DNA from 2 places in the Streptomyces citrinus genome. Region 1 is predicted to be linked to the other one. Evidence: riboswitches for the same ligand, from Rfam matches in the RefSeq annotation. Region 1 holds a riboswitch; the other holds the start of a gene.
What was found. A riboswitch is a leader RNA that binds a small molecule or an ion and turns the genes downstream of it on or off. The one in region 1 is predicted to bind glycine.
Positions count from the first base shown of each region.

Region 1 (15,384 bases):
CCGTAGCGGTTCAGGCGCGTCCAGTCCGGCAGCAGTTTGAAGAACGCCTTGTCGCCGATGCGCTCGCGCAGCATCTGGAGCGTCATCGCGCCGCGCTGGTAGACGGCGGAGACGAACATCGTGTCGCGCTGCGGGTCACCGATCTTCGTCTGCCAGAACGTGGACGTGGCGGGGCGGGAGTCGTAGCCCGCCTGGAACGAGTCGTGGGCGGAGCGGACGCCCTTGTGCTCGGACCACAGCCACTGCGCGTAGGTGGCGAAGCCCTCGTTGAGCCAGATGTTCTTCCACTGCTCGACGGAGACGGAGTCGCCGAACCACTGGTGGGCCAGCTCGTGCACGATCGTCGACTCGGAGCGGACGGCGGAGTAGATGGGCTTGGACTGGGTCTCCAGGGAGAACCCGGCCTGCGGCATGTCGTCGACGATCGCGCCCGTCTCCTCGAAGGGGTACGGGCCGAAGACCTGCGACCAGTAGTCGGTGGCCTCGGCGGTCACCGCGTACACGTCGACGCTGTTGCTGCCCGCGAGGACCGGGTCGATGGCCACGTAGATGGGCGTGCCGCCCGGGGTCGTGCCGGTCTTCACGTCGAACGTACCGATGGTCGCGGTCGCGAGATAGGTCGCCATGGGCTTCGTCTCGCGCCAGTGGTGGACGGTCGAGGCGCCGTCCTTGGTGTCGTACGTGCCGACGAGCCGGCCGTTCGAGACACCGGTCAGGCCCTTGGGCGCCTTGATCCTGATGTCGTACGTGGCCTTGTCGGCGGGGTGGTCGCTGGACGGGAACCAGGTGGAGGCGGCGTTCGGTTCGCACGCGACGAAGACGCCGTCGGGGGTCTTCATCCAGCCGTAGTCGGAGCCGAAGACGATGGGGCCGCTGAGCGCTTCGGGGACGCCGCCGTAGGTGACGGCGACGGTGAAGGTGTTGCCCTTGCGCAGCGCGGTGCGGGGCGTGACGACGATCTCGTCGCCGGTGCGCGTGAACCCGGCGCGTCTGCCGTTCACCTCGATCTTCGTGACCGTCAGCTTCTGGAGGTCGAGGTCGAAGGAGGAGAGGTTCTGGGTGGCACGCGCGGTGAGGGTCGTGCGGCCGTCGAGGCGGTCCGTGTCGGGGTCGTACGCCACGTCGAGGGCGTAGTGGCGGGCGTCGAAGCCGCCGTTGCCGAGCTGCGGGAAGTACGGGTCGCCGATGCCGTCGGAGCCGGGGGTGGGGGCGGGCGAGGCGGCGATCAGGCAGAAGGATGCGGCCGCGACGGTGAGGGCGGCCAGGCGTGCCGAACGGGAGAGTGCCATGGGCGTGCGTCCCTTTCGAGCGTGTTCCGGTGTATCGGACACCGAGACACTGCCGTTCGGGGCGCGGCGTGTACATGACCCTTCTGGGTCATGTTGGGCCGCCGCACGAGCCGCCGGTCGAGCCGACGCCGCACCGGGGCGGGGCCCCGGTGCGGCGTGCGCGCTACTTCTTGTCGGCCTCGGCAGCGGGCTCGGGCTCGGGCTCGGAGGCCGGCTCGCCGGCGGGCTCGGGCTCGGGCGCGGAGGCCGGCTCGGACTCCGGTTCCGAAGACACCGAATCCGACTCCGACTCCGACGCCGACTCCGGCTCCGACGCCGGCTCCGGCTGAGCCGCCGCCTCCGGCTCGGACGCGGCCTCGGGCTCAGCGGCCGTCTCGGCCGGGGCCTCCGACGTAGCCACCGCTTCCGGTTCCACCACCGCTTCCGGTTCGGTCACCGCTTCCGGCTCGGCCACCGCTTCCGGTTCCGCCACCGCTTCCGGCGTCGACGGGACCGTGATCACGTCGATCGCCGCCTCCTTGGCCACCGAGAGCAGCTTGGTGTCCTCGGGGGCCTGGTCCGCCGCGTTCTCCGGGTGGTGGCAGGCCACCTGGTGACCGGACGCGAGCTGGAGCAGCGGCGGCTCCTGGGTCGCGCAGATGTCCGTCGCCTTCCAGCAGCGCGTGTGGAAACGGCAGCCGGAGGGCGGGGAGATCGGCGAGGGGACGTCGCCGCGCAGCAGGATGCGCTCGCTCTTGGCACCGCGCCGCTTGGGGTCCGGGACCGGGACGGCGGACAGCAGCGCCTTCGTGTACGGGTGCATCGGCGACGCGTACAGGTCGTTGCGGTCGGCGAGCTCCACGATCTTGCCCAGGTACATCACGGCGATCCGGTCCGAGACGTGCCGGATGACCGAGAGGTCGTGCGCGATGATCACGTACGTGAGACCGAGCTCGTCCTGGAGATCGTCGAGGAGGTTGACGACCTGCGCCTGGATGGAGACGTCGAGCGCCGAGACCGGCTCGTCCGCGACCACGAGCTTCGGCTTGAGGGCCAGCGCGCGGGCGATGCCGATGCGCTGGCGCTGACCGCCGGAGAACTCGTGCGGGTAGCGGTTGAAGTGCTCCGGGTTCAGGCCGACCAGCTCCAGGAGGCGCTGGACCTCCTTCTTCACGCCGCCCTCGGGCGTCTCGCCCTGGAGCCGGAACGGCGCCGAGACGATCGAGCCGATGGTGTGGCGCGGGTTCAGCGAGCCGTACGGGTCCTGGAAGATCATCTGGATGTCGCGGCGCAGCGGACGCATGCCGCCGGACTTCAGATGCGTGATGTCCTTGCCCTCGAACTCGATCGACCCGCCGGTCGGTTCGAGCAGCCGCGTGATGACCCGGCCCATCGTCGACTTGCCGCAGCCGGACTCGCCGACGACGCCGAGCGTCTCGCCGCGCCTGACCTGGAAGTCGATGCCGTCGACGGCCTTCACCGCGGCAACCGTCCGCTGCAGCACGCCCTTCTTGATCGGGAAGTGCTTGACGAGGCCCTTGACCTCGAGCAGCACGTCCCGGTCCTCGGGCGAGGTCGCCTGGGCGGGGATGTCGGCCGTCTTCTTCTCGTCCACAGACTCGGTGTCACTCACAGCTTCGGCGCAATCTCTTCGGTCCAGATCCGCGTGCGGTCCTCGGGCGAGAGGTGGCAGGCGGAGTAGTGTCCGCCGTCCGCGAGGCGCAGTTCGGGGCGCTCGGTGCGGGTGACCCCGCCCTTGGGAACGTCCGCGTACGGGCAGCGCGGGTGGAAGGCGCAGCCGGACGGCACGTTGATGAGGCTCGGCGGCTGGCCCTTGACCGGCACGAGCCGGTCCGTCTGCTGCCGGTCGATGCGCGGCATCGAGCCCAGCAGACCCCAGGTGTACGGGTGCTGGGGCACCTCGAAGACCTCGTGCACCGGCCCGCGCTCCACGCACCGGCCGCCGTACATGACGAGCACCTGGTCGGCGATCTCGGCCACCACACCCAGGTCGTGGGTGATGAGGACGACCGCCGACTCGAACTCCTGCTGGAGGTCCCGGATCAGGTCGAGGATCTGCGCCTGCACGGTGACGTCGAGCGCGGTGGTCGGCTCGTCCGCGATGAGCAGCTGCGGGTTGTTGGCCAGCGACATCGCGATCATGGCGCGCTGGCGCATACCGCCGGAGAACTCGTGCGGGTAGCTGTCGACGCGCTTGGCGGGCTCGGGAATGCCGACGCGGTCCAGGAGTTCGACGGCGCGCCTGCGCGCGACCTTCTTGCTGACGTCGTTGTGGATGCGGTACGCCTCCACGATCTGGTTGCCGATCGTGTAGTACGGGTGCATCGCCGACAGCGGATCCTGGAAGATCATCGCCATGTCCCGGCCGCGCAGCCTGCGCACGTCGTCCGGGGCGGCGGAGATCAGTTCCTTGCCGTCGAGCCAGATCTCACCGGACATCTGCACGTTCTTGCCGCGGGCGCCGAGCCGGTGCAGGCCCATGATCGCCAGCGACGTGACCGACTTGCCGGAGCCGGACTCGCCGACGATGGAGAGCGTCTCGCCCTTCTCCAGGGAGAAGCTCAGCCCGTCGACGGACTTCACGAGGCCGTCGTCGGTCGGGAAGTGCACCTTCAGGTCGCGCACCTCGAGGAACGAGGTGGGCGCGGGCGTGCTGCTCACGGGCTCGCCGACGGCCGCGCCGGTTTTGGACAGTTCGGTCACGAGAGCCTCACCCGCGGGTCGGCGGCGGCGTAGAGAAGGTCCACCAGAAGGTTGCACAGGACGACGAAGAACGCGGCGAGCAGGGTCACGCCGAGCACCTTCGGCAGGTCGTTGTCGGTGATGCCCTGCACCGCGTACTCGCCGATGCCGTGCAGCGAGAAGACCTTCTCGGTGAGCACGGCACCGCCGAACAGCAGCCCGATGTCCATGCCGAAGACCGTGATGATGGGGGTCAGCGCGGCCCGCAGGCCGTGCCGTCCGACCACGGTGCGCTCGGGCAGGCCCTTGGCGCGCGCGGTGCGGATGAAGTCCTCGTTCATCGTCTCCAGCATGCCCGAGCGGGTGAGCCGGGCGTAGATGGCGGAGTACAGCAGCGCGAGCGAACACCACGCTGGGAACAGCGTGTTGGCCCACTGCGCCGGGTTCTCGGTGAAGGGGACATAGGTGCGGCCGAAGATCGGCCACTGGTAGGTGAAGAGCAGCAGCGCCAGCTGACCGGTGAAGAAGATGGGCATCGAGACGCCCGCGAGGGCGATACCCATGAACGTACGGTCGAAGATGGATCCGGGCTTGAGCGCCGAGATCACACCGACCGCCACACCGGAGAGCAGCCAGAGCACCGCGGCGCCGACGATGAGCGACACAGTGGTCGGCAGCCGGTCGGTGAGTTCGGGCCACACAGGAATGTGGTTCTTGAACGAGTAGCCGAAGCACGGCGCGTCGCAGTGCAGCGTGGTGGGGCCGAACTGGTACGAGGCCCCGGAGACGATCCCCTTGATGAAGTGCCAGTACTGGAGGTAGACCGGCTGGTCGAGTCCCAGGTTGTGCTTGACGGCCGCGATGTCGGCGGCCGAGGGGCTCTTGCCGATGTACTGCTGCGCGAGCTGGTCGGCGGTCTGGCCGGCGAGCCGTGGCAGCAGGAAGAAGATTGCAAAAGTGACCGCCGTGACGACCAGCAGCAGGATCACTGCCGCGATCAGTCGGCGGATGATGTACGAGATCACGGGGACCGGCGCTGGTGCCCGCGGGCCGAAGAGCCCGCGGGCACCAATGCCTTCACCTGCCTTCCGGGTCCGCTACTTCTTCGTGGTGCCGATGTTGAGGTAGTCGTACTGACCGCTGAAGGCGGCCGTGGACACCAGGTTGGTGGCGTACGGCGACCGGTACAGGAGCACCTTGAAGTAGGTCAGCGGAACGAGGGCCGCCTGCTCCATGACCCGCTTGTCGATCTGCGCGTAGAGCTTGTTGCGCGTGGCCTCGTCGGGCGAGGCGATGGCCTCGTCCAGCCACTTGTCGACCTGCTTGTCCTCGAGCTCCGAGAGCGCGGTGTTGCCGGACTGGCCGATCGCCTTGCTGTTCACGATCTGCTGGAGGAAGCCGTAGCCGGACGGCCAGTCGGCACCCCACTGCATCATCATGATGCCGACCTTGTTCTTCTGGTTGAACTTCGGGACACCGGCGTAGTCGGTGAAGTACTTGCCCGAGGGGTACTGCTTCAGGCTGGCGTCGATGCCGACCTTCTTGAGCGACGCGATGATCGCGGTCGCGGCGTCGACCTCTTCCTGACGGTCGCTGCGCGCGGTGATCGTGGTGCTGATCTTCTTCTCGCCGCAGGCCTTCAGGGCGTCCTTGGCCTTGGCGACGTCACCCTTGTTGCCGGAGGTGGCGTACGTGTCGGCCTTCTCGTAACCGGTGATGTCCGGCGGCAGGACCGTGGTGGCGATGTCACCGCGGATGTCGCCGCCCTCGACGGTCTGGACCGAGACCTTGTCCACCGCGTACTCGACGGCCTTGCGGCACTCGACGTTGGTGAAGGGCTTCAGCTTGGTGTTGATCGCCGCGTAGACGAGACGGCCACCGTAGGTGTTGTCGGTGTTCGCCTTCTTCTTCGGGTCACCGACGAGCTGGGCCTGGGTCTGCGCCTCGACGCCCTTGCCCTGGAGGTCGATCAGGGTGTCGCCGGACTGGAGGTCCTTGTCGATCGTCGACTGGTTGACCTTCAGGTTGACGACGATCTTGTCCGGGTACTGCTTGCGCAGCGGGTCCGTCTTCGGGTCGAAGTTCTTGTTGCGGACCAGGACGACCTGCTTGCCCTCCTGGTAGCTCTGGAACTGGTACGAGCCGGAGGAGACGATGTGCTTGACGTAGTCGATGCCGTCGTCCTTGGCCTTCGGCACCGGCGCGGTCTGCGGCGTGGCCACCAGGTAGTCGAACTCCTGGAAGGCGCGGTTGAGATGGAAGACGATCGTGTTGTCGTCCGGCGTCTCGATGGAGGCCAGGCCCTTGTCGCTCTTGTCCTTGTACGGGCCCTTGTACTTGTCGCCGCCCTCCATGAACTGCTGGAAGTAGTTCGGGCCGAGCGACAGCACGTCACGCGCGAAGTTGGAGCGCTCGACGGCGTACTTCACGTCCTTGGACGTGATCTTCGAGCCGTCCTGGTACTCCAGGCCCGAACGCAGCTTGTACGTCCAGGTCTTGCCGCCGTCCGAGGACTTGCCGGGCTCCGCCGCGAGGTCGGGGACCAGCTTGTTGCCCTCCTCGCCCGGGGCGGGGTTGAACGTCATCAGCGGGCGCGCGTAGAGCCGGCTGAAGTTGTACATGTACGCGTAGTACGTGTTGCCCGGGTCGAACGAGTCGGGGACGTCCGACATCGCGTAGGTGACCGTGCCGCCCTTCTTGGTCGACGCGTTGACGACCTTCTTCGTGGCGGCGTCCGCCCCGGCGGACTTGGTGTTGCTGTCGTCGTTGCCGTCGTCGGCCTTGCTGCAGCCGGCAAGCAGCAGGCTGACGCTGCCTATGGCCGCTACCGCGGCGAGTGATGACCTTCGCATGATGGTCGAATTCCCCTCCATTGTCGGAAACTTGTGGAGCCCTCTGAGCACGGGCTGCGTCAACGGCTGCGCGGGTCGAGAGCGTCGCGGAGACCGTCACCGAGCAGGTTGAACGCCAGTACGGTGACGAAGATGGCGAGGCCCGGGACGATCATGTACTGCGGGTCGACCTGGAAGAAGTTGACGGCCTGGCTGAGCATTCCGCCCCACGACGCCTGCGGCGGCTGGATGCCGACGCCGAGGAAGCTGAGCGACGCCTCGAAAATGATGTTCGTCGGGATGAGCAGCGTCGAGTAGACGATGATCGGCCCGACCAGGTTGGGCAGCAGCTCGCGGAACAGGATGTACGGGCCGCGCGCGCCCATGCCGCGGGCGGCGTCGACGAACTCTCGCTCGCGCAGCGCCAGCGTCTGGCCGCGCACGATCCGGCCCAGGTACGGCCAGTTGAAGAAGCCGATGACGAAGATCAGTACGCAGATGTGCAGCGGCAGCCCGTCGAGACCGAAGGCACCGCCCTGGAGCGTCGCGGAGATGGAGATCGCGAACAGCAGCAGCGGGAACGCGAGGAAGGTGTCCATCAGGCGGCTGATGACGGTGTCCACGCGGCCGCCGTAGTACCCGGCGACGACGCCCAGGATGGCGCCGATCACGTTCGACAGGATGGTGGCGCCGAAGGCCACGACGAGCGAGACCCAGGAGCCTTCCAGGATGCGGGCGAGGATGTCACGGCCGAACTTCGGCTCCACGCCCAGTGGGTGATCGACACTCATGCCGCCCCAACCGCCCTTGGGGAGCGACGTGTTGGGGTCGATGAGGTCCTGGTGGAACTCGTTCGGGTCGAGGCCGAGGAGGTGCTGGAGCGGGCGGGCCAGCACGGCGATGAGCACCAGGAGGATGACGACGACGCCACCGACGACCGCGACCTTGTCCCGCTTGAAGCGGTTCCAGGCGATCCGGCCGAGCGAACGGCCCTCGATGCGCGCTGCCCCGGCTCCGGCCAGCACCGCCTCAGGCTGTGCGTCGGCCGCTGCTGGGGTGGTCTCGATCGGTGCGGTCACGAGCGACTGCCCCTTCCCGGCCGGGGGTGACCGGCCCGCACTTGCCGCTGTGGCGGCCTCGTACTCGAACTGCGTTGCGGGCACCGCGTGGAGAGCGCCTCGCACAAGGACCCGAACGGTCCTGCATGCGGGGAGTCTTCATCGCGGCTGCGATCAGTCGCCAGATCCCCCGGCGAAAGGATGCCTAACCGTGATGCGGTCAGGGGGAATCCGTTATCCGGACGGCCGTGAACGGGGGGCGGACAGTGGGCAGTTGGGTGGTAACCGGCGGCAGAGCGGACATTGCGGTGCAGAGGGCCGCTTCTCTCCCCCAAACGGCTCTTACCTGAAATCGCCGCCGCGCAGCGGGAGTTGAGCGGGGGACAAAGCGGTCAGGTCGACCCCGAACGCGGGGCGGTGCGAGGAGGTACGAGGGCTCAGTACGAGGCGCCGTACGGCGGCGGGTAGCCGTAGCCGCCCGCCGGGGCCGCCGGCGCCGCGTGCGCCTCGCGGTCGTAGAACGGCCGGGCCTGCGCGCGCAGCCACATCGCGACCGGGTCGTACTCGTCCGACATCGCGACGGTCGAGACGGGCAGTCCGTCCGGCACCGCGGGCACGGACTGCTGCATCATCGCGCGCACCGCGTCCACGGAAGCGGGAGACGTGTCGTAGACGTCGAGCCCGATCGCCAGGTACGGGGCACCGAGCGCGGGCTGCACCCAGGCGCGGCGCAGCGAGCGGATCGCGGTGGTGCGGTGCGCGTTCTGCGCCAGCACCGCGTAGAACTGGGGGATCTCGATCGTCGGCTCGCTCAGCCGCAGCGGCCCCGCGGGCTGCCGGTCGAGGCCGCCGGCGATGCGCCGCAGGTCGAGCCAGGGGATGCCGACGCCGCCGCCGGGCGCGTGCGGGTTGAGCCACAGGCCGTAGTGGTCGGGGTAGAGGGTGCGGGCCGCGTCGACACCGCTGACCACCTCGTACGCACGCGACCAGCCGGACGCGGAGAGCTCCTGGGCGGAGGTGACGCAGGGGGCGTAGGAGAAACCGTCCACGTCCATGTTCCCGTACTGGGCGTCGGGCGATCCCGCCTGGCCGTGCCAGAGGAGCATCCAGACCTGCCCGGCCGTCGGGTCGGCGAGGGCCTGAAGCAGCGCCTCATAGGCGTCGTAGCGCCCGGGGGTCACCTGGCGCAGCATGTGCTCGACCTGTCCGGCCGCGGCCGTGCCCGACGCACTCACCCGTAACCGCCCCTTCGTGAACATCCGTGTCCCACCGTGACCGGAGGGCGGTGCGCCGTCCGGTCAGGTCATGAAACCAGCTTAAGCGGCGTTCCTGACACCGACTTGACGGACGGCGTCACGCTTCTCGTACGTAGAACGGACGCACCTGTGCGCGCATCCAGTCCGCGACCGGGTCCTGCGTGACGTCGAGGAAGACGAGGTTCACCGGCCAGCCGACCGGCGCGCGGCCCAGTGCGCGGCCGAGCGCGTCCAGGGGCAGGTCGCGCGCGCCGCCCTCCCACCCGGCCAGTTCCACGCCGACGAACAGGGACGGGTCCGCGTCCTCGACGACGGCCAGGCAGCGCCGGGCACTCAGCACGACGCCGGTCGCGGCGAACTCCTCGCGCACCGCCGAGAGGAAGTCGACGGGGTCGTCCTGCCAGTCCGGCTCGGAGAGCACGACCCGGCCGCCGGTGGACGCGCCGTCCAGCGGGGTGCGGTTGCCGCGGGCCAGCTGGGCCACGGCGGGCGGCGGCAGCGGGACGCCGATCGTGCCGTCCGGGTTCACGGCGATGCCGACCTGGGCGGGCAGGCCGCGCGCGAACTCGACGGCCGGTGCCACGGCGCAGTCCATCCGGCCGCCGGTGACCTGCATGAACTGCTGCTCGGAGCTGAAGACGGGCACGTATGCCTGGCCCTGGATCTCCACCGTGGGCAGGTCGAGGTCGCGGTTGGCGGCGCTGCCGCCCTTGGGCAGCGGGATCCAGACGGGGCTGCGGCCGAGGACCTCGACGATGCGGCCGCCGGCCTCGGGGCGGCCGAGCGCCGCGGCGAGGACCTCCTCCAGCTCGTTCGCGGGCCAGCCCTGCGACGGGTGGCCGTGCGCGCCCTCGTGGCTCGGGGCGTGACCGTGCCCCTGCTCGGCCAGGCCCGGGAGGCCCGGGTTCGTTGGGTCTTCCATAGCTGCTCTCAACCTCTGCTCTGCCCTCGCGCGGCCGCTCCCGCGCGAGGCCGACGATAACGCGTACCCCCTGGGGGACACCGGGCGCAGCCGTCCGGTTGCGCCCGGTGCGTGAGCTCACCGCCGGGCGGCGGTCGTCAGTCCTGCTGGAACGTGATGCCGTTGAGCGCGTCCGTCGCGGCGCGGTCGAGCAGCACCGCCGACTCGATGCCCGCCGGCAGATCGCCCCGCTCGGTCGACGTCACCAGCGCGCCGACCGCCCTGCGGTGCCGTGCGAACGCGTACCGGGACACGCCCCGGCCGCGGTCGCGCTGGCCTTCGAGGGCGGTGTCCGGCGGCACGTCGAGGACCATCAGGTGGACGGACGCGCCGCGCCGCCCCGCCGTGCGCGTCACCCAGCGCCGCACCCACGCCTGGGTGCCGCAGTCGTGCACGACGACGCTGGCGCCCGAGCGCATGGCCCGCCGCAGGCCCACGTAGTGCGCGATACGGACGAGGGGCCGGTACAGCGCGTACGGCACGCCCGGCAGCCGCGCGGCCCAGCGCTCGCGGGTGTCCTGCGAGTCGATGCGCACGACCTGGACGGCCCGCCGCATCAGCGTCGACTTGCCGCTGCCGGGCAGCCCCGACAGGACCACCAGATCCCCCGCGGCGAAACCGATCCGACGCGGAGTGCGGCCGTCGCGGCCGCGCAGGTCCCGCACCGAGCGCTGGCGCGGGACCCGCACACCCGCCACCGCCGCCCCGTACGCCCGCCCGTCTCCCGCCACCGCCCTGGCGAAGAGGAGCCTTCGGGTCCACCCCTCCCCTCCCACTGCTCCCGCTGCCTTCTGCACCGCGATCGCCCTCCCCGTTCCGGTCACGCCACTTCTGCCCGCCAAGTGTAAAGAGAAGGTAATGCCCTACGAGGGGTTTCCCCGTTCCGCGGGCATGCAATGATGTGCGCGCAACTGCATACCGGCCGCTTGAATCCGCGCGGGAGAGTTCTGGTCACGTCTTCGTGGCCGGACGCCGAAGGAGCAAGTTCCTCCCTTGAATCTCTCAGGCCCCGTACCGCGCGGGCGAGGCAGATCTGAAAAGCGGGCCGCCCTCTGACGTACGGCGGTCCCACCCAAGGTGCAAGCCCCTCGGGGCGAACCTCTCAGGTTCCGATGACAGATGGGGAGGACTACCTCGCCATCTGCCATGCCCGGGAGCACCAGCCATGACGCCCACATCCCCTCGCCTGACGTCCCTCGACGCCCTGCATCGTTCGCTCGGCGCCACGATGACCGACTTCGCCGGCTGGGACATGCCCCTGCGCTACGGCAGCGAGCGTGACGAGCACAACGCCGTCCGTACGAAGGCCGGCCTGTTCGACCTCTCCCACATGGGCGAGATCACCGTCACCGGACCGGCCGCCGTCGACCTTCTGAACCACGCGCTGGTCGGCAACATCGGTTCCGTCGGTGTCGGCCGCGCCCGCTACACGATGATCTGCCGCGAGGACGGCGGCATCCTCGACGACCTGATCGTCTACCGGCTCGAAGAGAGCACGTACATGGTCGTCGCCAACGCGGGCAACGCGCAGGTCGTCCTCGACGCCCTCACCGAGCGCGCCGCCGGGTTCGACGCCGAGGTCCGCGACGACCGGGACGCGTACGCGCTGATCGCCGTGCAGGGCCCGCACTCCCCCGCCATCGTGAAGTCCGTCACGGACGCCGACCTGGACGGCCTGAAGTACTACGCGGGGCTGCCCGGCACCGTCGCCGGCGTCGAGGCGCTCATCGCGCGCACCGGCTACACCGGCGAGGACGGCTTCGAGCTGTTCGTCTCCCCGGCCGACGCGGAGAAGCTGTGGCAGGCGCTCACCGAGGCGGGCGCGGAGTACGGCCTGATCCCCTGCGGCCTGTCCTGCCGCGACACGCTGCGCCTGGAGGCGGGCATGCCGCTGTACGGGCACGAGCTCACCACCGACCTCACCCCCTTCGACGCCGGTCTGGGCCGGGTCGTGAAGTTCGAGAAGACCTCCCCCCACGAGCACAGCGACGACTTCGTGGGCCGCGAGGCCCTCGTCGCCGCCGCCGCGCGCGCCGAGTCGAACCCGCCGCGCAAGCTCGTCGGCCTGATCGCCGAGGGCCGCCGAGTGCCGCGCGCCGGGATGCCGGTCGTCGCCGACGGACAGGTGATCGGCGAGGTCACCTCCGGCGCCCCGTCCCCGACCCTCGGCAAGCCGATCGCCATCGCGTACGTCGACGCCGCGCACGCCGAGCCGGGCACCGCGGGCGTGGGCGTGGACATCCGCGGTACGCATGAGCCGTACGAGGTCGTCGCGCTGCCGTTCTACAAGCGTCAGAAGTAGCCCCGGGGCCCCCGCGGCCTCCCCCGCCGTCACCAGCACCTTCCCGCGTACAGGAGAATTCGCATCATGAGCAACCCCCAGCAGCTGCGTTACAGCAAGGAGCACGAGTGGCTGTCGGCCGTCGAGGACGGCGTGGCGACGGTCGGCATCACGGAGCACGCGGCCAACGCGCTCGGTGACATCGTGTTCGTCCAGCTTCCCGAGGTCGGCGACACCCTCACCGCGGGCGAGACCTGCGGTGAGCTGGAGTCCACCAAGTCGGTCTCCGACCTGTACTCCCCCGTCAGCGGCGAGGTCGTCGAGGCCAACCAGGACGTCGTGGACGACCCGGCCCTGGTCAACTCGGCCCCGTTCGAGGGCGGCTGGCTGTTCAAGGTCCGGCTGGCCGACGAGCCGAAGGACCTGCTCACCGCCGACGAGTACACCGAGTTCTCCGGGAGCTGAACCGCACCATGACTGAGAAGTCCGTCCTGAACGAGTCCCTGCACGCCCTCGACCCGGAGATCGCCGTCGCGGTCGACGCCGAGCTGAAGCGCCAGCAGTCGACCCTGGAAATGATCGCGTCGGAGAACTTCGCCCCGGTCGCCGTCATGGAGGCCCAGGGTTCGGTCCTCACCAACAAGTACGCGGAGGGCTACCCCGGCCGCCGCTACTACGGCGGCTGCGAGCACGTCGACGTCACCGAGCAGATCGCGATCGACCGGGTGAAGGAGCTGTTCGGCGCCGAGTACGCCAACGTGCAGCCGCACTCGGGCGCCTCCGCGAACCAGGCCGCCCTCTTCGCGCTCGCCAAGCCCGGCGACACGATCCTCGGCCTGGACCTGGCGCACGGCGGTCACCTCACGCACGGCATGCGCCTGAACTTCTCCGGCAAGCAGTTCGAGGTCGTCCCGTACCACGTGGACGACAACGGCCTGGTCGACATGGCCGAGGTCGAGCGGCTCGCCAAGGAGCACCGCCCGAAGGTGATCATCGCGGGCTGGAGCGCCTACCCGCGCCAGCTCGACTTCGCCGAGTTCCGTCGCATCGCCGACGAGGTCGAGGCGTACCTGTGGGTCGACATGGCGCACTTCGCGGGCCTGGTGGCCGCGGGCCTGCACCCCAACCCGGTGCCGTACGCCGACGTCGTCACGTCCACGACGCACAAGACGCTCGGCGGTCCGCGCGGCGGCATCATCCTCGCCAAGAAGGACTTCGCGAAGAAGCTGAACTCGTCCGTCTTCCCGGGCTTCCAGGGCGGCCCCCTGGAGCACGTGATCGCGGCGAAGGCCGTCTCCTTCAAGGTCGCCGCCTCGGCGGACTTCAAGGAGCGCCAGGCCCGCACGATCGAGGGCGCCCAGATCCTCGCCGAGCGCCTGACCTCGGAGGACGCCCGCGCCCACGGCGTGAACGTGCTCTCCGGCGGCACGGACGTGCACCTGGTCCTCGTCGACCTGCGCGACTCCGAGCTCGACGGCCAGCAGGCCGAGGACCGCCTCCACGCGGTCGGCATCACGGTCAACCGCAACGCCGTCCCGAACGACCCGCGCCCGCCGATGGTGACGTCCGGGCTCCGGATCGGTACGCCGGCCCTCGCCACCCGCGGCTTCGACGCCGACGACTTCCGCGAGGTCGCCGACGTCATCGCGCTCGCGCTCCAGCCGTCGTACGACGTCGAGGCGCTCAAGGCCCGGGTGACCGCTCTGGCCGACAAGCACCCGCTGTACCCCGGCCTGTAGCAATTACGTACGCTTTGAGGCGTACGAACTTTCGGGGCACCCCGCACACTGGGAAGTGAGCAGGGTGCCCCGTGCCACGTCCCTCGTCACGCTGTGCCCCGCTCACCCCGCTTGTCCCGGCAGACAACGGCGTCTACCACCACCATTGGAGTTCCACCGTGGCCATCTCGGTCTTCGACCTGTTCTCGATCGGCATCGGCCCGTCCAGCTCCCACACGGTCGGCCCGATGCGCGCCGCCCGCATGTTCGCGCGACGCCTGAAGAACGAGGGGCTGCTCGACCGCACCGTCTCGATACGCTCCGAGCTCTACGGCTCGCTCGGCGCGACCGGCCACGGGCACGGCACCCCCAAGGCGGTGCTGCTCGGCCTGGAGGGCGAGTCCCCCCGCACCGTCGACGTGGAGCACGCCGACGAGCGCGTGGAGGCGATCAAGGAGTCCCGCCGGATCAATCTGCTCGGCGTGCACGAGATCGGCTTCGACTTCGACGACGACCTGATCCTGCACCGCCGCGAGACCCTGACCTACCACGCGAACGGCATGACGCTGTGGGCGTACGACGCCGACGGCAAGGAGCTGCTCACCAAGACGTACTACTCGGTGGGCGGCGGCTTCGTCGTCGACGAGACCGTGCTTTCTCACGAGGGCGTCGCGGGCGAGAACCCGATCGTGCCGGACGACACCGTCCTGAAGTACCCGTTCCGTACGGGTGACGAGCTGCTGCGCCTCACCCGCGAGACCGGCCTGTCGATCCCCGCGCTGATGCTGGAGAACGAGAAGGCCTGGCGCACCGAGGACGAGATCCGGGCCGGCCTGCTGGAACTGTGGCGCGTGATGCAGGCGTGCGTGTCTCGCGGCATGTCCCGCGAGGGCATCCTGCCCGGCGGCCTCAAGGTCCGCCGCCGCGCGGCCGGTTCGGCCCGCAAGCTGCGCGCCGAGGGCGATCCGCTGGCCCACTCCATGGAGTGGATCACGCTGTACGCGATGGCGGTCAACGAGGAGAACGCGGCGGGCGGCCGGGTCGTCACCGCGCCGACGAACGGCGCGGCCGGCATCATCCCCGCGGTCCTGCACTACTACATGAACTTCGTGCCCGGCGCCGATGAGGAGGGCGTGGTCCGCTTCCTGCTCTCCGCGGGCGCCATCGGCATGCTCTTCAAGGAGAACGCCTCGATCTCCGGCGCCGAGGTCGGCTGCCAGGGCGAGGTCGGCTCGGCCTGCTCGATGGCGGCGGGCGCGCTCGCCGAGGTCCTCGGCGGCTCCCCCGAGCAGGTGGAGAACGCGGCCG
Region 1 covers NZ_CP146022.1:5,953,751-5,969,134, reverse strand. Annotated here, with positions in the region: gene V2W30_RS27825 (M1 family metallopeptidase) at 1-1,289, opposite strand, end outside; gene V2W30_RS27820 (dipeptide ABC transporter ATP-binding protein) at 1,453-2,883, opposite strand; gene V2W30_RS27815 (ABC transporter ATP-binding protein) at 2,898-3,992, opposite strand; gene V2W30_RS27810 (ABC transporter permease) at 3,989-4,996, opposite strand; gene V2W30_RS27805 (ABC transporter substrate-binding protein) at 5,069-6,823, opposite strand; gene V2W30_RS27800 (ABC transporter permease) at 6,883-7,881, opposite strand; gene V2W30_RS27795 (enhanced serine sensitivity protein SseB C-terminal domain-containing protein) at 8,298-9,095, opposite strand; gene V2W30_RS27790 (enhanced serine sensitivity protein SseB) at 9,214-10,038, opposite strand; gene V2W30_RS27785 (AAA family ATPase) at 10,176-10,775, opposite strand; glycine riboswitch at 11,005-11,104, shown strand; glycine riboswitch at 11,105-11,206, shown strand; gene gcvT (glycine cleavage system aminomethyltransferase GcvT) at 11,243-12,379, shown strand; gene gcvH (glycine cleavage system protein GcvH) at 12,446-12,823, shown strand; gene glyA (serine hydroxymethyltransferase) at 12,832-14,097, shown strand; gene V2W30_RS27765 (L-serine ammonia-lyase) at 14,256-15,384, shown strand, end outside.

Region 2 (15,384 bases), 4.7 Mb from region 1:
GGTCGCCGACACCTTGCGCGCGGGCAAGGGCCACCCGGACTTCCAGGCGTGGGTACCGGATTCGAGCATCTGGCTCCAGCGGGTGACGCAGAACGCCAAGGCCACCGAGGTCACCACGGCCGGGAACGTCGCCTCGTCGCCGATCGGCGTCGGCATGGTGCCGTCGGCCGCCAAGTCCTTCGGCTGGCCCGACAAGACGTACGGCTGGACCCAGCTGACCGGCGCGACCATGCGGGAGGACCAGCTGCGGCTCGGTGCCGCCGACCCGGCCCGCAGCGCCACCGGCCTGCTCGCGCTGACCAAACTGGCGACGGCCGCGCAGAAGTCGGGCGACAAGGACGGCACCCAGGCCGCCGCCCTCGCGAAGGTCCTCTCGCAGCGGACGTCCGACAGCGACAGCCAGTTGATGGACACGGTGGCCCGCGACTCGTCCGGCACCGAGGAGGGCAACCCCCGGCGCAACGAGGCGCTGATCCTCTCCGAGCAGGCCGCGTTCACGCACAACGCCGACGTCGGCGACGCCGGCGAGCTCGACCTCTTCTATCCGAAGGACGGCTCTCCCGCCCTCGACTACCCGCTCACGCTGGTCGACGAGCCCGGCCTGAGCACCGACGAGAGCCGGGCGGTCGTCCGCTTCATGACGCTGCTCACCGCGCGCGAGGGCCGCTCGATCCTGGAGAAGCACGGCTTCCGCACCGACGGCGGCGCCTCGCCCGAGGCGGTCGCCGCGCAGGCCGGCGGCCGCACCCCGCAGCCGTACGCGGACCCCACCTCGGAACCGGCCGCCGACGAGCAGATCGAGCAGACCCTCGGTATGTGGACGATCACGGTGCAGAGCGCCCGGATCACCACGGTCGTGGACGCCTCGGCGTCCATGTCCAATCCGGTGCCGGGGAGCGGCGAGTCCCGGATGGAGGTGACCAAGGCCTCGATGCTGGCGGCCCTGTCGACGTTCACGCCGGAGGACGAGATCGGCCTGTGGGAGTTCTCGACGCTCCTCGACGGCAGCCGCGACTACAAGAAGCTCGTGCCGACCCAGCGCCTCGGCGACCGCAAGGGCTCCGGCACCGTACGCGACCGCCTCTCCGCGGCGTTCACCGGACTCCAGCCGGTGCCGGGCGGCGCGACGGGCCTGTACGACACGACGCTCGCCGCCTACAAGGAGGCCACGTCGTCGTACCGGGGCGGCAAGTTCAACGCGGTCGTGGTGGTCACCGACGGTGTCAACGAGGACCCCGGGTCGGTCTCCCGCTCCAGCCTCCTCTCCCAGCTGGCCGCGCTCTCCGACGCGGAGCACCCGGTGCCGCTCATCGCGATCGCCGTCGGCCCGGACACCGACAAGGACGAGATCGAGCAGATCGCCGAGGCCACCGGCGGGTCGGGGCACCAGGTCACCGACCCCGCCGACATCCAGAAGGTGATCCTGAAGGCGATCATCGAGGCCGGCGCCAAGTCCAACTGACCCCGCTCAGCCCAGCGGCACCGCCGGCGCCGGCAGCCCCACGGGCCAGGTGTGCACAGGCTCGCCGACATGCATCAGCTCGCAGTACCGGCGCGTGGTCGCCGCGAGCGCCGCGTCGCGCGCCAGTCCGCTGTCCAGGGCCCGGTGGTACGTCGCCGCCTGCCACGCCGCGCCGTTGGTGCGCAGCCGGCAGCGCTCCTCGATCACGCCCAAGTAGTGGTCGCGGTCGGCGGGTTCGACGCCCCAGGCGTCCAGGCCCGCCGCCGCGAGCGGCAGCAGCTCGTCCCGTACGAGGGCGACGGCCTGCACCTGCTCGGTCCCGCCGAACCGGCCCCGGCGCGGCCACTCCAGGCGCGCGTCGATGCCGTACCGGCAGGCCGCGTCGAAGTTGCGGGCGGCCGCGTCGAAGGAGAGTCGTGACCACACGGGCCGCGCGTCCTCCGCGAGCGCCCGTACGAGCCCGTAGTAGAAGGCGGTGTTGGCGATGACGTCGGTGACGGTGGGGCCCGCGGGCAGCACGCGGTTCTCCACGCGCAGGTGCGGGACGCCGTCGGCGATGCCGTAGACGGGCCGGTTCCAGCGGTACACCGTGCCGTTGTGCAGCACGAGTTCGGCGAGGCTGGGAATGCCGCCCGCGTCCAGGACGTCGAGCGGCTGCTCCTCGTCGAGGATCGGGAGCAGCGGCGGGAAGTACCGCAGATTCTCCTCGAAGAGGTCGTACGCCGACTCGATCCACCGCTCTCCGAACCAGGTGCGTGGCCGCACGCCCTGCGCCTGCAATTCGGGCGGCCGGGTGTCCGTGGACTGCTGGAACAGCGGCGGCCTCGACTCGCGCCACAGCTCGCGTCCGAACAGGAACGGGGCGTTGGCGCCCACCGCTATCTGCACCGCGGCCACGGCCTGCGCAGCGTTCCACACATCCGCGAACCGGCCCGGCGTCACCTGGAGATGCAACTGCACCGACGTGCACGCCGCTTCGGGCGCGATCGACGAGGACGTGCAGGTCAGCCGCTCCACACCGTCGATGTCGAGCAGGAAGTCCTCGCCGCGCGCGGCGACGATCTGATCGTTGAGCAGGGTGTAGCGGTCGACGGCCGACAGGTTCGCCGAGACGAGGTCGTCCTTGCCGAGCGTCGGCAGAATGCCGATCATCACGATTCCCGCATCGACCTCATTGGCCTTGCGGTGCGCATAGCCGAGCCCGGTGCGCAACTCCTCGGCGAGCTGGTCGAGAACACGGCCGCCGAGCCGGTGCGGGGCGATATTCACTTCGAGATTGAACATCGCGAGTTCCGTCTGGAAATCCCGGCTCGCGATGCGCTCGAGAACTTCGGCATTCATCATTCTCGGCATCCCGTCGGGCCCGGCGAGATTCAGCTCGATCTCCAGGCCCATGAGATTCTGGGGCCGGTCGAAGCGCTTCTCGTCCAACAGCCGCTCCAGCCCCGTCAGACACTCCTTCAGCTTCTTCCGGTAGCTCCGGCGGTCGGCCAGGTCCACCGCGCCCGCAACGACCTTCTCCCCCATGGAAGCGTCCCTCCTCGCACGGGCAGCCCGCTGATCCGGCCGCATGTCACGGTGGATGATGCCCAGGCAATGTGATCGATAACGCCCCGCACGGGCCGACGGGGCAGTACGCTCAAGGCAGTTACCCTGCGGCACATTCCTTAGGCATGCGGCAGCTCGCAGATTCACGGCACACACATCTGGTGAAAAACGCCGACAAGTATCGGCCGACCGCTCGATCGAAAGACTCCGAGGTCACGAGCGGGACGTCCACAGGAAATCCGCACAATGCCTGCATACCGTCACGCGAACGACGGCCGAATAGCACCTTGCCGAAACAGCTGAGCCTGCTAGACGAAACACTGTGTGAACAGGTGTCGTATAAACTCCGCGGACGAGACAGAGAGTTGGCGCCCGCGGCCGAGGCCCCCGCCCCCTCTGGCCCGCGTACCCCATGTGCATTGCGCAGCTGACAGCGCCGTCCGCTCGTCCCGCACCGCCCTCGCACCACGTGCCTGTCGAATGAGAGAGGCGACCCACCATGCCGCTGCATGTCCCTCCGGCTCCCGCGCCTGCCCTCCGCACGGTCCTCACGGCCCTCGGTTCCCCCACCGCCGTCCGCGAGGCACGCACCCCGTCCCTGCGCTCCGCGCAGGGCCCCGCAAGCCCCGAACTCCCGCTTCCCGTCCATGTGTTGGACCGGATCACCGAGAGCACCGGCCCCTCGCGCGCCCGCCTCACCGGCTGGCGTTTCCTGATCCGCTGCGGGGACCGTGCCGTGGCCGCGGCCGACACCATGCTCACGCCCGACGGCTGGGCCTTCTCGCACTTCTTCGAAGGCCCTTACGTCACGTCCACCGAGCGGGCGCTCCGGCAGGCGGAGTCCCTCACGAAGCCGTACCAGCCCCGGCTGCTCTCGGTGCCCGAGCTCTACATGCTCACCCTGTGGCTGCACGGCGACATCACGGCCGACGCCGCCGGCGGCCATCCGGCGGCCGACGACATCCTGGTCCCGCTCGCTCCCGCGCCACCCGGCATCGCCGCCCACCGTCCGCACCGGGTGTCCGAGCTGCTCCCGGTCCTCACGCACCGACTGACGCCCGCCCGGGCCACTCTGCTGGCCTGACGCGACCGGAGGATGAGGCCCGGGGGGATCCGGGCGATCCAGACCTGTGCCCCGCGCCGTCCGCCGTCCGGTCGCGGGGCACAGCCGTGCCCATCCGGACTAGCCCGGTCCGGCCACCCCGAACCACCCGAAGGGGCAGTGCAGTTCGGCTGAACCGTCCGCACGGGTGACGCGTCTCCATCCTGTGAGGACCGCTGCAACGAAATCCCTGCGGATTGACGCCCACAGGGCAACACTGGGTTCCGGACCGACTGAAAACGGGGGGCGGCCATGAACACCACACCGAGCCGCAGCACAGACGCCATCGCATCCATCACCGGCATCACTTCACAGCGAAAGAACCTCTCCATGTGCCAGCACCAGCCGCCGTGTCCGACAGCCGATTCCGCGGACAGGGAAGCCGCCTTGCCTGTGGCTCATCACCCGGAGCAGGGCTGGAGCCTCCTGTGCAACGGGGTCCTGCTCTTCGAGGACACCGGCGAGCTGCTGCCCAACGGCACGATCATCGCGCCGCACCGCCCACTGAGCCCCGTGGTCACGGCGGCCTAGAGGCACCTGCGAAGGCGTGAGCCGGTATCGACGTACGGCTCCGCCGCGGCTGCGCGACCAGCCATGACGCTCGGCCGGTCGCGCACCCACCTCGAACCTCAGCCCTCGTACGCGTCCATGGGCGGGCACGAGCAGACCAGGTTGCGGTCACCGAAGGCCTGGTCGATGCGGCGCACCGGCGGCCAGTACTTGTCGGACGCAGCCACACCCGCCGGGAAGACAGCCTCTTCCCGGCTGTACGCGTGCTCCCAGTCACCGCCGAGCATCCCGGCCGTGTGCGGAGCGTTGCGCAGCGGGTTGTCGTCCGCCGGCCACTGACCCGCGGCGACCTTCTCGATCTCCCCGCGGATGGCGATCATCGCCTCGCAGAACCGGTCGAGCTCGCCGATGTCCTCGCTCTCGGTCGGCTCGATCATCAGCGTCCCCGCCACCGGGAACGACATGGTCGGCGCGTGGAACCCGTAGTCGATGAGCCGCTTGGCGATGTCGTCGACGCTGACCCCGGTCGCCTTGCTGATCGGCCGCAGATCGATGATGCACTCGTGCGCGACGAGACCGCCGGGACCGGTGTACAGCACCGGGAAGTGCGGCTCGAGCCGCTTGGCGATGTAGTTGGCGGAGAGCACGGCGACCTGCGTCGCCCGCTTCAGGCCCTCGCCGCCCATGAGACGTACGTACGCCCAGGAGATCGGCAGGATGCCGGCGGAGCCCCACGGCGCCGCGGAGATCGGGCCGACACCCGTCTCGGGTCCCGCGGCCGGCTGGAGCGGGTGGTTCGGCAGGTACGGCGCCAGGTGCTCGCGCACACCGACCGGACCGACGCCGGGACCGCCGCCGCCGTGCGGGATGCAGAACGTCTTGTGCAGGTTCAGGTGCGAGACGTCGCCACCGAAGTGTCCCGGCTTGGCGAGGCCCACCAGGGCGTTCAGGTTCGCGCCGTCCACGTAGACCTGACCGCCGGCGTCGTGCACGGCAGCGCAGATGTCGGCGACGTGCTCCTCGAACACACCGTGCGTCGACGGGTACGTGATCATGAGGACGGCCAGCTGGTCGGCGTACTGCTCGATCTTGGCGCGCAGGTCCTCGACGTCGATCTCGCCGTCGTCGGCCGTCTTCACCACGACGACCTTCATCCCGGCCATCACGGCACTGGCGGCGTTGGTGCCGTGCGCCGAGGACGGGATGAGGCACACGGTCCGCTGCTCGTCGCCGTTGGCCCGGTGGTAGCCGCGCACCGCGAGCAGACCGGCCAGTTCGCCCTGCGACCCGGCGTTCGGCTGGAGCGACACCTTGTCGTAGCCGGTGACCTCGGCGAGCCGCTCCTCCAGCTCCTTGATGAGCGTGAGGTAGCCCTGCGCCTGCTCGGCCGGCACGAAGGGGTGCAGCTGACCGAACTCGGGCCAGGTGACCGGCTCCATCTCCGTCGTCGCGTTGAGCTTCATCGTGCACGAGCCCAGCGGGATCATGCCGCGGTCGAGCGCGTAGTCGCGGTCCGCGAGACGGCGCAGGTAGCGCAGCATCGCCGTCTCGGAGCGGTACTGATGGAAGACCGGGTGGGCCAGGTACTCGTCCGTGCGCAGCAGTCCGTCCGGCAGCGCCTCGGCGACCTCGGCGTCCAGCGTCTCGATGTCCGCCTCGACACCGAACGCGTCCCAGACGACGGCCAGTTGGGCCCGCGTGGTCGTCTCGTCGCAGGCGACCGACACCTGGTCGGCGTCGACCAGGTGCAGGTTGACGCCGGCCTCGCGGGCGGCGCTCACGACCGCCGCGGCCCTGCCGGGCACCCGCACGGTGAGCGTGTCGAAGTACGCGCCGTGCACGACCTCGACACCGCCCGCGGTCAGACCGGCGGCGAGCAGGTTGGCGTACCGGTGCGTGCGCCGCGCGATGGACTTCAGACCCTCGGGCCCGTGGTACACGGCGTACATGCCGGCCATGACGGCGAGCAGCACCTGGGCCGTACAGATGTTGCTGGTCGCCTTCTCGCGACGGATGTGCTGCTCACGGGTCTGGAGGGCGAGGCGGTACGCCTTGTTCCCGTCCGCGTCCACGGAGACACCCACGAGCCGCCCGGGCAGCGACCGCGCGAACTTCTCGCGCACCGCCATGTAACCGGCGTGCGGTCCGCCGAAGCCCATCGGCACACCGAAGCGCTGCGTCGTACCGACGGCGATGTCCGCGCCGAGTTCGCCGGGAGAGGTCAGCAACGTGAGAGCGAGAAGGTCAGCGGCGACGGTGACCACGGCGCCCAGCTCGTGCGCCTGGTCGATGACGGGCTTGATGTCCCGCACGGCACCCGAGGCACCCGGGTACTGCACGAGCACACCCACGACACCGCGCTCGGCGACCTCGGCCGGGATGCCGTCGCTCAGGTCGGCGACGACGATCTCGACACCGGTCGGCTCGGCGCGCGTCTCGATCACGGCGATGGTCTGCGGCAGGGCATCGGCGTCGACGACGTAGACACCGTTCTTGACCTTGCCGATGCGCCGGGACAGGGCCATGGCCTCGGCGGCGGCCGTGCCCTCGTCGAGCAGGGAGGCACCGGAGGTCGGCAGGCCGGTCAGCTCGGCGACCATCGTCTGGAAGTTCAGCAGCGCCTCGAGACGGCCCTGCGAGATCTCCGGCTGGTACGGCGTGTAGGCCGTGTACCAGGACGGGTTCTCCATCACGTTGCGCAGGATGACGGGCGGCGTGAACGTGCCGTAGTAGCCGAGCCCGATCATGGACCCGAGCACCTGGTTGCGATCGGCGAGGGACCGCAGCTCGGCCAGGACCTCGGCCTCGCTGCGCGCACCGGGAAGCCGCAGGGCCTCGGCGCTCTTGATCACGTCCGGCACCGCGGCGGCCGTCAGCTCGTCGAGCGAGCCGTAGCCGACCTGCGCGAGCATCTTGGCCTGCGCGGCATCATCCGGACCGATATGGCGCTGCTCGAAGGGGATTCCCTGCTCCAACTGGGAGAGCGGAATACGGTTGGCGGTCATGACGGAGGCCTCCTGGTCATTGCGACCTGCGAGGGGCACCACGGCGCGGGTACCCGGACGGCCTCCCCCTCTGTCATCTCAACCTGAGAGCTTCACCGGCCCGCCCGCGCAGCTGCACGAGGGCACGCCGGTTTTCACCGTCGGTGAGAGCGGGAAACGCACACCCCGCCCTGCTTTCCAGAGTGACCTCGTCCGTGCGGTACAGGGGCCTGAGAGATTCCGGGGAGGATTTGCTCCTTCGGCGCCTCCGACGACTGCTCGGAGGACTCTCCCGCACGGGGTCAGCAGCCGTCTGCCAGCCTACCAGCGGCTACTTGGCCGGAACCCTCGAGTGGCCGCCTTCCTCAATGTGCTCTTTCGTAGTGCTTACAGACGAGTTGCGATCAGCTGGAGGCACCGTGCAGACCGATGTCGATCCGCGCAATCTGATCGGCCGCAAGGCGTTCGACCGCAACGGAACCAAGATCGGCACCATCGACGAGGTCTACCTCGACGACGCCACCGGCGTTCCGGAGTGGGCTGCCATACGTACCGGCCTCTTCAGCCGCGACGCCTTCGTCCCCCTGGAGCCCAGCGAACTCGTGGACGGGACCCTGCGCGTCCCCTTCGAGCGCTCCCTGATCAAGGACGCCCCCGACTTCGGCGTCGGCCGCCACCTCTCCCCCGAGCAGGAGCTCCAGCTGTACCACCACTACGGCCTGGACATCACGGCTCCCCCGGGCCCGGACGCCACCTTCGGCCACATCGCGGGCGCGGAAGAAGACCCGACCTGACGCCTCCGCGCCCCTGAGGCGCCGCCCCTCCCCGGCCGCCGCCCGGCCGATCACCGGACGGGCCCTAAGCCCCCGCCGCGACATCCACCCCCGTCTCCACCGCGTCAGCCACGCCGACCCGCCCCACCGGCTCCACCAGCGGCAGCGGCTCGGCCGGCTCCAGCTCGGGATCGTCCACCCGGAACGTCCGCACGCGCCCGGGCACCTGCGAGTACGGCGTCTCGAACCGGACGGTGACCCGCCCGAGCCCGCTGCCCTGCACCCACCCCGCCCCGAACTCGGCATGCCGCACATCGTGCCCGGCCATCCAGCGCCGCTCGACGACCGGCTCGACCGGGGCCGCTTCCCCGACGACCTCGTCCGCCGCCGCCTCGGCGTCCTCGACCACCTCACCGGCCCGCTCGGCGGCGGCCGCCTGTGCGAACAGATCCTCCTGCGTGAAGTCGGCGAGCCCGCTGACCCCGACCCCCAGGAGCCGCACGCCCCCGGTCGTGTCCACGCCCTCCAGCAAGCGCGCGGCAGACTCCCGCACGACCGCCGGATCGTCCGTGGGCCCGCGCAGCGTCTCGGACCGCGTCAAGGTCGAGAAGTCGTAGCGCCGCACCTTGAGCACCACGGTCCGCCCCGATCTGTCGGCGGCCCGCAGCCGCTCCACACACCGGTCAGCGAGGCGCTGCACCTCCATACGCACCCGCACCCGGTCATGGATGTCCACGTCGTACGTGTCCTCGACCGACACCGACTTGGAGTCCCGCTCGGCGACGACGGGCCGGTCGTCGTGCGCCAGCGCCATCGCGTACAGATGGCTCCCGTGCGCCTTCCCGAGCAGCCGCACCAACTCGTCCTCGCCCGCCTCGGCGATCTCCTCCACGGTGACGATCCCGGCCCGCCGCAGATGATCCCCGGTGGCCGGCCCGACCCCGGGCAGGATCCGCACGGACTTCGGCCCGAGCAGCGCCCGCTCGGTCCCGGGCCGTATCAGCACGAGCCCGTCCGGCTTGGCCTCCTCGGACCCGATCTTGGCGAGCATCTTGGAGGCGGCGATCCCCACGGACCCGGTCAGCCCGGTCACCCGCCGGATGTCCGTCCGCAGCCGCACCCCCACGGCGTGCGCGGACGCCTCGTCCCAGGCCGTCTCACCGGCCTCCAGATCGACGAACGCCTCGTCCAGGCTCAATGGCTCCACCAGCGGCGAGAGCTCCCGCAGCAGCCCCATCACCTGCTCGCTGATCTCCCGGTACAGCCGGAACCTCGGCACCAGATACGCCGCGTTCGGCGCGAGCCGCCGCGCCTGCCCCATCGGCATCGCCGAGTGCACCCCGAACTTGCGTGCTTCGTACGACGCCGTGGCGACGACACCGCGCGGCCCGAGACCGCCCACGACGACCGCTTTCCCGCGCAGGCTCGGCTTCGCCGCCTGCTCGGCAGAGGCGTAGAAGGCATCCATGTCGAGATGCAGAATCGTCGGCGCGGTTCTCACATCTCCGATGCTGCCCTACGCCACTGACAACGCGGCCGTACGAGGTCACACGGCCCGGTTGCGTCGCCTCGCGAGCTCGTCCGCCGGGTTCGGCCGCACCAGGGTCTCCCCGGTGTCCACGCGCTCCCCGTGCAGCTGCGACAGGGCCGCGTCCACGTCCCGCCAGACCACACCCACCGCGATGCCGAAGATCCCCTGCCCGCCCTGGAGCAGGTCGTGCACCTCGGCCGGTGACGTGCACTCGTAGACCGTCGCGCCGTCGCTCATGAGCGTCATGCGCTCCAGATCCCGAAAGCCCCGCTCCCGCAGATGCTGTACCGCCGTGCGGATGTTCTGGAGGGAGACCCCGGTGTCCAGGAAGCGCTTGACGACCTTCAGGACGACGACGTCCCGGAAGCTGTAGAGGCGCTGCGTCCCCGACCCGTACGCGGGCCGCACACTGGGCTCGACAAGGCCGGTCCTGGCCCAGTAGTCGAGCTGCCGATAGGTGATGCCCGCCGCCGCGCAAGCGGTCGGCCCCCGGTATCCGACCTGCTCGGAAGCCGCGTCACCGTTCTCCCCCGCCACCACAGGAACCGCCTGTGGGCGCTGCGAAGTGTGATCGGCCGCGCTGCCGTGAAACGAGTACGGACCGCCCGTCGCCGTACCGTCGCCGCTGCTTCTCACGCCGACCTCCTCTTTGACCTGCCCTCTCGACGGTAGGCAGTCTCAGGGGGTGCGTCAACGAACGCCACACTCGCCACGCCGAGTGATAATCACCCTAGGAGTGGTTTCCCGTATCCCACCGCGGGGAAAGGCTTGTCGAATGCGCTGAGGCGGCCGCCGCTCGGCGACCGCCTCCTGATCACTGACTGTTGGTCCCGAAATCCTCGGGCGAAATCTGGTCCAGGAACTCGCGGAACTTCTCCACCTCGTCCTCCTGCTCGTCCGGGATCGCGATCCCGGCGTCGTCGAGGACACCGTCACTGCCGAAGATCGGCGTCCCGGTGCGCAGCGCGAGCGCTATGGCGTCGGACGGGCGGGCACTGACCTCGACACCGCTCGCGAACACCAGTTCCGCATAGAAGACGCCTTCCCGCAGGTCCGTGATGCGTACTTCCGTCAGCTCCTGACCGACCGCCTCCAGCACGTCCTTGAAAAGGTCGTGCGTCAGCGGCCGCGCGGGGGCCATGCCCTGCTGAGCGAAGGCGATCGCCGTCGCCTCCCCCGGTCCGATCCAGATGGGGAGGTAACGGTCGCCTCCCACTTCACGCAGGAGCACGATCGGTTGGTTGGAGGGCATTTCGACCCGGACACCTACGACGTCGAGCTCGTTCACACAGCAACCCTAGGACGTGCCCGGCCGGTTTGGGTAGTCGGGCATGCTCCGAGGGCCGGGCCCACGGCACTCGCCCGCCCTTTCCATCAGGGCAGACGCACCCCGAGAGCGGTCTGCACAAGTGCCGCGTGCAACTTCACGGTCAGCCCCGCCATCTCCGTGGCACGGGCCTGCGCGAGCGCTCTGGTCTGCGGATTGCGGTGCACCTTGAGCGGCGCGACGACGGAGTCGACCAGACCCGCCTCACGGTCCGCGGCCGCCCGCATGACGCGCAGATGCCGCGGCTCGATCCCGAACCCGCCCAGTTCGCCGACGAGCTCGGCGACCAGAACGGCCGAGGCGTCGTAACCCCCGTCCGGCAACGGGGCGATGAGACCGTACGACTCCCACTCCTGGAGGTCCGCCTCGTCGATCCCGGCGGCGGCGAGCAATTCGTCCCGGCCGACCCGCGCGGCCGTCGGGGCCTCGCCCTCGTCCGTCAGGTCGCCGGGGCGCCCAGGAGCGGGTACGGGCAGCGCCTCGCCCCGCTCCAGGGCGTCGAGCTGCTCCTTGATGACCTTCAGCGGCAGATAGTGGTCCCGCTGCATCCGCAGGACGTGAGCGAGCCGCTCGACGTCGTCGGGACTGAACTTGCGGTAGCCGGACGGCGTCCGCTGCGGCTCGATGAGCCCTTCGGACTCCAAGAACCTGATCTTGGAGATGGTGACTTCGGGAAACTCATCGCGCAGCACGTTCAGTACGGTGCCGATGCTCATCAGCCGACTGTCCGTGGTGGCGGTGCCGCTGCCGGCACCGCCCCTCGTCGTTTGCAGCATGGACCTTCCTGAAGGCTCGCTGACGGTCAGATAGCCCGCTGGCTCGCGTAGAAGACCAGCCGGTACTTGCCGATCTGCACCTCGTCGCCGTTGTGCAGCGTCACCGAGTCGATGCGCTCACGGTTCACGTACGTGCCGTTGAGGCTGCCGACGTCGGCGACGGTGAACGTGCCGTCCTGCAGACGACGGAACTCCACGTGGCGGCGCGACACGGTCACGTCGTCCAGGAAGATGTCGCTCTGCGGGTGGCGCCCCGCCGTCGTCAGGTCGCCGTCCAGGAGGAAGCGGCTGCCCGAGTTCGGACCTCGCCGCACCACCAGGAGCGCCGAGCCGAGCGGCAGCGCGTCGACCGCGGCCTGCGCCTCGGGCGACAGCGCGGGCAGCTGCGTCTGGCCGGTGGCCTCGGGGTCGTAGGACTCAAGACCGGAGATGGAGATCGTGGAGGTGGTCTCCGACGGCCCCTCGGCCGCCACTCCGCCACGCAGCGGCGCACCGCAGTTGGAGCAGAACCGGCTGTTCTCCGCGTTCCGGTTTCCGCACCTCGTACACACCAGGGCCGACATGGACGGATCCTCCTGCCGCGGCTGCCCCGCGGGGGCGTGGGACGCGTACGGGTCGGGGGTAAACCCTCCACCCGTACTTGAGGTTGACGGTTCTCCGAAACCTATGCGGCCGGAACCGGCAGGGTCAACAGACGACGCGCCCTGTCCGCCCGAATTGTCACCGCCGACCTGGTCCCGGAACAGCGGGCGCTCGCCCACCTGCGTCTCCGGCACGTCACCGTGGCGCGGCGCACGGTGACGGGCGTTGTCCTCACGTGCGCTCTTGCCGAACAACTTCGCAAACAACTTCACGGGCGATTCCCCTTGACCGAAACAGACCCGCCCGTGGGGCAGGACGAACCCTGACTGCACACATCGGCGTACAACACTGACACGGACAACCTCACAACGTCCGTATCCGCCAAACAGTTTCCACCACGCACCCCGCCTACGGTGCGCCGACCCCCCGCAACCTCATGCCCTCGTACGACATCCCCCATGCACCCCCGCCTCACTGCGAGGACGACCGAGCGTAATCAGGCCGCTGCGCCGCACGCAAGGCGTCCACGACGATCTTCTGCGAGCGGCTCACAGAGGCCGTGGCCTGCTCCTTCTCCAGGGTCTGCACCACGCCTCCGGGGATGTTTAGAGCCGGCTCGAGGTCCTGCGGCTTGCCGATGACCTTGAAGCGGTAGGGCTGGCTGATCTTGTGTCCGTCGACGCTCACACCCTTCCCTCCGGTTCCGTCCGCCAGGTACGTGTTGGCCACGACGCGGACGTCGTTCACCTGAATCGCCTCGGCGCCCGCGGCGCGCAGCTCCTGGATCGCGTCGAGCAGCATGTCGGCCTCGACGGCCCCCTTCGTGTCCGTGATCGTCATCGTGATGCCGGGCCCCTGCGCGGCCACGGTGCCCGCGAGGATGCCGAGTTGGCGCTCCTTCTCGACCGTCTGCTTCCGGGCCTCCTCGGCCTGGTCCGAGCTGTTCTCCAACTCGGTGCGCTGGTCCTCGAGGCCCTGCTTCTCATCTTCCAGACGCTGAGTTCGGTCGTCGAGTTCATCGAGAATGCGCACAAGATCTTCCTGGCGGGCCCCGCGCAGGGCGCTGTTGTCGCTGTTGGACCGCACCTGGATGGCGAGTCCGAGGCCCAGGACGAACAACAGCACGGCGACCGTCAGTTGGGCACGGGACACGCGCGGCGGCCACAGCCCCTTCACGAGCCTCTGACGCCCGGTCAGCTTGGGCTCACCGGCGGGCTCGGGCTCGGGCGTCCCCGGCTGCGGCGCGACCTCGGCGGGCAGCTCCTTGCGCAGCCGGTGCTCGGGCTTGTGGTCATGCTTGTGGCCGTGCGTGTGGTCGTGCTCGTGCTCGGGCTTCTCTTCGGGGTTCATCGGCCTCACGCCCGGAACACATGCCGCCGGATGGCGGCCGCGTTGGAGAAGATGCGGATGCCGAGCACCACGACGACGCCGGTCGACAACTGCGCGCCGACGCCCAGCTTGTCGCCCAGGAAGACGATCAGCGCGGCCACGACGACGTTCGACAGGAACGACACGACGAAGACCTTGTCGTCGAAGATCCCGTCCAGCATGGCGCGCAGCCCGCCGAACACCGCGTCGAGCGCCGCGACCACGGCGATCGGCAGGTACGGCTCGACCACCGCCGGAACCTCGGGCCGGACGAACAGCCCGACCACGACTCCCACGACGAGGCCCAGTACGGCGATCACGATGTGCCCTTCTGCTCTGCTCTCGGCTGTGCTGTACGTACGATCACGCTGGGTGCGGCGGGCAGCTTGATGTCGTCCTGGGCCGAAATGCTGGTCCTGATCCCGAAGTTCTCCTGCAACGCGTGCAGGTACAACCCGTCGGGACTGTTCTGGAACCGGGTGCTCAGCCGCTGTCCGTCCCCCACCGCGAGCACCGTGTACGGCGGCACCAGCGGCTTGTTGTCGACCAGTATCGCGTCACCCGCGGCCCTGATCGCGGACAGGGCGGTGAGCCGCTGCCCGTTGATGCTGACGGCCTCGGCACCGGACTGCCAGAGACCGTTGATCACGCGCTGCATGTCCCGGTCGCGCACCCGTCCGGTGTCGGCGAAACCGGCGCTCTCCCGAGGCCCGCTGCCGCCGCCCGTCTCGGCCGACTTGGCGTCGTCGACGACGAGCTTGAGCCCGGGTCCGTGCACGGGTACGGCCCCGGAGAGCACGCCCACCAGCTCGCCCTGCTCGCCGCCGTGCTTCTTCAGCGCCTCGCTCTGCATGTCCCCCACATCGGTCCGCAGCGAGTCGACCTGGCTCTCCAACTTGTCCGCGGAGTCGGTCTCCTGCTCGATGCGATCGATGAGTTCTTCACGTTCCTTGGCGACCACCGGAGCGGCGACGCGCGCCTGCGCGGCCCCCACGGTCACGACCAGGGCGGCGAGCACGAGTCCGGCGGCGAGTCCCAGCTTCGCCCGCAGCGTCTTCGGCAGCCCGCTCTGCCCCTCGGCCTGCTTACGGGCCGCGGCCTCCGCGTACCCGTCGTCCAGGCTGTGGTCCATCACGTTGTTCAGCAGCGACATGGATGCGTCGAGGCGCGCGGGGCGCTCAGGAGTGCTCCGAACGGGGGGCTGCTGCGACATGCCGCACATCGTCGCACGTCGTGGCCGCTACCTCCGAATGGCCCCTCCGGCGTGCCTGTGGGCGCCCCGATCGGGGCGCCCACAGGCACGGCTCACGGACTCAGCGACCCGCGCTGTCCACGACGGCGGACCACTCGTCGAGCAGCTGCTGGGCCGATGCGTCGTCCGGCCCCTCGGCCCACAGATGGGTGACGGCCTCGGCCGGGTC
Region 2 covers NZ_CP146022.1:1,239,766-1,255,149, forward strand. Annotated here, with positions in the region: gene V2W30_RS05930 (substrate-binding and VWA domain-containing protein) at 1-1,462, shown strand, start outside; gene V2W30_RS05935 (glutamate--cysteine ligase) at 1,469-2,989, opposite strand; gene V2W30_RS05940 (hypothetical protein) at 3,510-4,094, shown strand; gene V2W30_RS05945 (DUF5999 family protein) at 4,443-4,643, shown strand; gene gcvP (aminomethyl-transferring glycine dehydrogenase) at 4,742-7,627, opposite strand; glycine riboswitch at 7,815-7,911, opposite strand; gene V2W30_RS05955 (PRC-barrel domain-containing protein) at 8,026-8,400, shown strand; gene V2W30_RS05960 (DNA polymerase IV) at 8,465-9,880, opposite strand; gene V2W30_RS05965 (MerR family transcriptional regulator) at 9,926-10,546, opposite strand; gene V2W30_RS05970 (bifunctional nuclease family protein) at 10,725-11,198, opposite strand; gene V2W30_RS05975 (MerR family transcriptional regulator) at 11,285-12,013, opposite strand; gene V2W30_RS05980 (FHA domain-containing protein) at 12,040-12,984, opposite strand; gene V2W30_RS05985 (DUF881 domain-containing protein) at 13,067-13,945, opposite strand; gene V2W30_RS05990 (small basic family protein) at 13,951-14,283, opposite strand; gene V2W30_RS05995 (DUF881 domain-containing protein) at 14,280-15,185, opposite strand; gene V2W30_RS06000 (mannose-1-phosphate guanyltransferase) at 15,277-15,384, opposite strand, start outside.
Region 2: it holds a riboswitch for glycine, as region 1 does, so the genes downstream of both, gcvP (aminomethyl-transferring glycine dehydrogenase) here and gcvT (glycine cleavage system aminomethyltransferase GcvT) in region 1, are expected to answer to the same signal.